One region of the Nocardioides sp. NPDC101246 genome, then DNA from elsewhere that is predicted to be linked to it. Evidence: riboswitches for the same ligand, from Rfam matches in the RefSeq annotation. Region 1 holds a riboswitch; the other holds the start of a gene.
The links. A riboswitch is a leader RNA that binds a small molecule or an ion and turns the genes downstream of it on or off. The one in region 1 is predicted to bind cyclic di-AMP.

Region 1 (3,022 bases):
AGGTCTGGCGGCGACCCTGGTTGTCGAACGGGCTGATCCGCACCAGGCGGTGGGTGCCGGCCTCGACGGAGAGGGTGCCGTAGGCGTAGGGAGCGTGGATCGCGAAGGTGGCGGACTTGATCCCGGCCTCCTCGGCGTAGGAGGTGTCGAAGACCTCCACCGGGTACTTGTTGCGCTCGGCCCAGCGGACGTACATCCGCATCAGCATCTCGGCGAAGTCGGCGGCGTCGACGCCACCGGCGCCGGAGCGGATCGTGACCAGGGCCTCGCGGGCGTCGTACTCCCCCGAGAGCAGGGTGCGGATCTCCAGGCTCTCGACAGCCTTCTTCACCCGGCCCAGCTCGGCCTCGGACTCGGCGAGCGAGTCGGCGTCGCCCTCCTCCTGGGCCATCTCGACCATCAGGCCGAGGTCTTCGATGCGGGTGTTGAGCTCGGTGAACTTGTTGAGCTCGCCCTGCAGCAGGGAGAGACGGCCGGTGACGCGGGTGGCGTTGTCCTGATCGTCCCAGAGGTCGGGCGCGGCGACCTGCTCGCCGAGGTCGGCGATCTCCTTGCGCATCGCGTCCAGGTCCAGCACCTGGCCGATGGTCTGCATCGTTGCCTGGAGCTGCTTGATCTCGGTGTCGAATTCGGGGCCTGCCACGTCTTACAGGTTACTTGACGCGTGGTGCTGCACCGATTCGCCGGCCCCCAAATATGCGCTCGCCCTCCGGCATGGGGAACCGGAGGGCGAGCGCCAGGGGGATGTGTGGGGGTGTGCCCGCCGAAACGGGCCCCGAGACGGGGGTGAAGAGGTCAGGCCTGGTGGGTCGAGCCGGCGAACCAGCCGTCCCAGGCAGCCTCCTCGCGAACGCTGGCGCCCGGCTTGGGGGCGTGCAGCATGATCGCCTGGCCGTTCTCCCAGCGCAGGAAGATACCCACGTGGTAGACGGGGCTGCCCCAGAACATCAGGTCGCCGCGCTGGATCTGGTCGTTCGGGACCGTCGGCAGCGAAGCGGCCTGGTCCCGCGAGACCCGGGGAAGCTCGATGCCGGCGGCGCTGAAGGCGTACTGCGTCAGACCGGAGCAGTCGAACGAGCTCGGACCGGTGGCACCCCAGACGTACGGGTCACCGATCTGCTCGCTGGCGACGCTGATCGCCCGATCGATCTTGCCCTGCCGGCTGGCGGCGTAGGCCCTCGCCTCCGCCTCGGCCTTCTTCTTCGCCTCGGCGGCCTTCTTGGCGGCGATCGCTGCCTTGCGCTTCGCCTCAGCGGCCTTGCGGGCTGCCTCTGCCTTGCGCTCCTGCACCTCGACAGCCCTCTCGAGCTGCTTGATGTCGGTGAGCATCGCCGTGGGGGTGGCCGAGGCCTCCAGGGTCGGAGCCTCCACCACCTTGGCCGGCTCGACGGTGGTGGTCTCGTGGGAGACCGGGGCGGCGTTGGCGGCGGGCACCGCCACCAGGGCACCGGCGGCGATGCCGCTGGCGAGGGTGACACGACCGACGAACTTGCCGTGGGCCCTGAGAGATCCTGCGATCGTCCGGGCGATCGACACGTTCGGCGACCGGAACGGCCGGGGCGCGCCTCGATGGGCAGGATGAGATACGGACTTGGACATGCGTGAGTTCCTTCCCACGCCTGCGAGGTGAGCTGTCGGGTTCGGGCTAGAAGGTTGCCCGGCCATCCTGCGATGGCTTCACCCCAAGCGACCGTCCGAGTTAGTCGCGTGGAACTTGGGTCCCCCGCTCCTGTCCCATACGTACTGCTGAGTGTGAGGGTAAAGGGGGTTCAGTAGTCGGGGCCGGCGTCCGGAGGGACAGGATTCGGCGTGTACCGGGGCCGGTCGTGCGTTGTGCACAGCCCAACCAAGGTGACATGCCAACCAAGCCGGTTCCAAGCCCGAACGGCCGAATCTGGAGCACAAACCGCGTATTCACGCGTGACTTTGCCGTCGTTTGTGAAACATCTCACGCACTGAACACGCATACGACACCGTGTCGAACTTGCGTTTACTCCGCTGCTTCGAGCCGGAAACCGACGCCGCGGACCGCTACGACCTTCTCCTGCACACCGGCCGCCTCGAGCTTCTGGCGCAGGCGCCCGACGGTGACGTCGAGGGTCTTGGTCGAGCCGTACCAGTTCTCGTCCCAGACCTCGGCCATCAGCCGGTCGCGGGAGACGACCTTGTCGCGGGAGGCGGCCAGAACGGCCAGGAGCGCGAACTCCTTGCCGGTCAGGGTCACCTCACGCTCACCGGCGTAGACCCGGTGGGCGGCCACGTCGATGCGCAGGGCGTCGTCGTCGGCACCGGGCTCGACCGGACCCGAGCGGCGCAGGAGGGCGCGGACCCGCGCCTGGAGGACGGCCAGCGCGAACGGCTTGGCCAGGTAGTCGTCGGCACCGGCGTCGAGACCGACGACCAGGTCGATCTCGGCGTCGCGGGCGGTCAGGATCATGATCCCGCCCTCGTAGCCGTTGTCGCGAGCGGCCTTGCAGACCTCGAGCCCGTCCATGTCCGGGAGGCCCAGGTCGAGCAGCACCAGCTCGGCGTCGTACGGAGGCGCCAGCAGCTCCAGCGCCTTCTTGCCGGAGTCGACCCAGGTGACGTCATAACCCTCACGCTGGAGCGTGCGCACCAGGGGAGCAGCGATGTCCTCTTGGTCTTCTACGACAAGCACGGAGTTCGACATGAAGAGAACAATAGTTACAGCCCCGTAGGGCTTGTGAAGAGATCCCCCCTTTCAGATAAGCGCGTGATCACATTGTTAGGTCCGAGCTGGTCGATACCGAGCGGATCCTCGGCCCCCTCCGTGACCTCGTCCCAGGTCACCGGGGCCGCGACCGTGGGGATCTCCTTGCCTCGCAGCGAGTAGGGACAGATCGTCGTCTTCGACCCCGAGTTCTGCGACCAGTCCAGGAAAACCTTGCCTGACCTGCGACTCTTGGTCATCGTCGCGGTCACCTTGCTCGGGTGGGCCTTCTGGAGGTCCTCGGCGATCTCCTTGGCCAGCGCCGTGGCGACCTCCGGTTCGACGGGTTCT
Region 2 (3,022 bases), on a different contig from region 1:
TCGAGCACCGAGGCGATCATCGCGCCGCCCGCCTTGGCGCGCCGGGCCGGCGCGAAGTCGGCGATCCGCTTGAGCGCGGGCGGCAGGCGCACCACGTCGGGAAGCACCCCGGCCGTGAGCGCGACGATGCGCCCCCGGACCGTGTCGGGGAGCGTCGCGTACGCGGAGACCTCCATGTTCCAAGTGTAGGGACCCGGGCCGCGATCGCCGCCTTGAATACCGCGCTGCGATGGTGGTGACACGCCGGAGGCAACCGGACGAAAGCAAAAATGTCGGTGCTCGGTGAGACCGTCACAACATGACGACGAGAATCGACTGTGACACCTGCCTCGTGCGGGGACTGGCGTGCCACGACTGCGTGGTCACCGTGCTTCTGGGGCCGCCTCCGGAGCTGACCATCGAGGACGACGAGCGCCGGGCGCTCGACGTGCTGGCCGAGGGTGGACTGGTCCCGCCGCTGCGCATGGTGGAAGGGATGTAGCCGAACTTTTGGGCGTGGGTGGTTGGCAGGTGGGGGATGGCGTCGGCTAGTGTGCGCAGGAACTTGGCGCTCGTGGGAGTGGGTCAACCGGCCCACGCGGGTGTCGCGCTTAGTCCAGGCCCGCTTCGGGGCGGGCCAGGAGCCGGGGAACCACACCGATCATCTGGGGTGTATCCGCCGCAAGAGCGATCCGGGAGACCGGATCGAGGAGCGGTGGTAGGGCAGGTCGTGCCTGAACCCGTCAGCTCACCCGGTAGGCGTCAACGACTACACACAAGGAGACCGTCCGCTCGTGACACGCGACCGGAAGCGACTCATTGCCGGAGCAGCCGGCATCGCCGCCATCGGTGTCGCCGGGATCATTCCCGCAGCGACCCCCGCCCAGGCAGACCCTGACATCGACGACGTTCGCAAGAAGGTCGACAAGCTCTACACCCAGGCCGAGGCGGCCAACGAGGACTACAGCAACGCCAAGCTGCGGCTTCAGGACCTCAAGGACCAGCTCGAGGACCTCAGCTCCGACGAGAAGCGTCAGAGCAAGGAGCTCGACAAGATCCGCGCCGAGCTCCGTGACTCCGTGCTGCGGCAGTTCGAGGGCTCAGACGTCTCTGCCGTCGGCCAGGTGATCACCTCCGACGACCCGCAGGAGTTCCTCGCCGGTCTGTCCACCGTCTCGTCCTACAACGCTCTGCAGGCCGACCTGCTGGCTCGGTACAACACCGAGGCGGAGGCCCTCCAGGTGCGCCGCGAGGCCACCGAGGACGCCAAGGCCCAGGTGAGCAAGGTCAAGACGACCATGCAGCAGAAGAAGAGCGAGATCGACAAGAAGTACGAGGCGGCTCAGGCCGAGCTCGACGAGCTGGAGGCCGACGAGCTCGAAGAGTTCCAGTCGACCGACACCAGCATCCCGGGCAACCTGCCCTCGCCGTCGGGTCGTGCCAAGATCGCCGTCGACTACGCGCTCGCCCAGGTCGGCGACGGCTACGTCTACGGCGCCACCGGCACCTCGACCTGGGACTGCTCCGGCCTCACCATGGGTGCCTGGGGCCAGGCCGGTGTCGGGCTCCCGCACTCCTCCTCGGCGCAGTACAGCAGCGGCCCCTCGGTCCCGCGCGACCAGCTCGCCCCCGGCGACCTGGTCTTCTACTACAGCCCGATCAGCCACGTCGGCATGTACATCGGCAACGGCATGATCGTGCACGCGTCCAACCCGAGCACCGGTGTGAAGGTCTCCCCGATGGACGAGATGCCCTACACGGGCGCCGTCCGCCCGGGGTGAGTTTGACCCAGGACCCCGAAGAGGCCGATCGTTCGCAGGTGCGAACGGTCGGCTCTCTTCTTTCCCGTCCGGCCCTGATCGGGACCGGGCTCGTGCTGGTGATGCTGCTCGCCGGGTTCGTCGGCTGGCGGCTGACCGGCGGGGGCGAGTACGTCGCGCCGACGCCGACCACCGCGCCGGTCGTGCGCGCCGACACCGAAGGAGCCCGGGCCTCGCTGGACGAGCTGGTCGAAGGCGTACGAGACGGGGCGGAGCCCGAGGGCGAGGATGCCGCCGCGGTGGCGGTGCGCAACGCCCGGGCCATCGGCATCGGGGATGTCACCGCGCGCTACCTCGCGGAGTCGGGCAGCGTGGACCCGGACGGCTCCTGGACGGCCGACGTCGAGATGTCGTGGCGCACCCCCGGCGACCCGACGCTGACCGAGGAGCTCCGGGTCGGCTTCGACGCCGACGGCGCGATCACCGGGTTCTCGGCGGCCCAGGGCACCCGGCTGCCGTTATGGCTCAGCGGCCCGGTCGAGGTGCGCCGCACCGGCTCCACCCTCGTGGTGGCCCAGGCCTCCGCGGAGGTCGCCGACCGCTACGCCGAGCTGGCCACCACCGCGGTCGCCGGGGTCCGCAAGGTGATCGCCTGGAAGGACCCGCGCCTGGTCCTCGAGGTGCCCGCGAACGGCCTCGACTCGGCGCTCGGCGCGCAGCCGGGCACCTACACCGCCGTCGCGGCGGTGACCGCGACCGTCGACGGGTCCACGAAGGCCGGTACCCCGCTGCACGTGTGGGTCAACCAGGGCGTCATCGGCGATCTCGACGCCCCGGGCGCCCAGATCGTCATCACCCACGAGGCCACCCACGCGGCCACCGACGCCGCGACCAACACCAGCCGGCCGATGTGGCTGGTCGAGGGCTTCGCCGACTACGTCGCGCTCCGCGACACCAAGCTGCCGTTGTCCAAGACCGCCGGCCAGATCCTCGCCCAGGTCCGCGAGAACGGCGCTCCCGACCACCTGCCGGGCAAGGCCGAGTTCAACACCCGCTCGGAGCACTTCGGCGCCGAGTACGAAGCCGCCTGGCTCGCCTGCGAGGTGCTCGCCGAGGCGGGTGGTGAGCAGGCTCTGGTCGATCTCTACGAGGAGACCGGGCGCGGCATCGGCCTGGAGAAGGCGCTGCAGGCCGGCTTCGGCTTCGGGGAGGACGAGCTGACCGCCCGCTGGCGGACCCATCTGTCAGAATCTGCGAAGTGATCACAACACGACGTGTGTCCT

Region 2: another riboswitch for cyclic di-AMP. It lies ahead of ACIRON_RS04275 (NlpC/P60 family protein); the one in region 1 lies ahead of ACIRON_RS05925 (C40 family peptidase).

What each region holds. Positions count from the first base shown of each region.
Region 1 covers NZ_JBIWNX010000003.1:99,847-102,868, forward strand. The annotation lists gene prfB (peptide chain release factor 2) at 1-643, opposite strand, end outside; gene ACIRON_RS05925 (C40 family peptidase) at 796-1,599, opposite strand; cyclic di-AMP (ydaO/yuaA leader) riboswitch at 1,605-1,777, opposite strand; gene ACIRON_RS05930 (response regulator transcription factor) at 1,991-2,671, opposite strand; gene ligD (non-homologous end-joining DNA ligase) at 2,686-3,022, opposite strand, start outside.
Region 2 covers NZ_JBIWNX010000002.1:238,539-241,560, reverse strand. The annotation lists gene ACIRON_RS04285 (NYN domain-containing protein) at 1-176, opposite strand, end outside; gene ACIRON_RS04280 (hypothetical protein) at 299-481, shown strand; cyclic di-AMP (ydaO/yuaA leader) riboswitch at 578-756, shown strand; gene ACIRON_RS04275 (NlpC/P60 family protein) at 774-1,760, shown strand; gene ACIRON_RS04270 (hypothetical protein) at 1,799-3,001, shown strand; gene ACIRON_RS04265 (M48 family metallopeptidase) at 2,998-3,022, shown strand, end outside.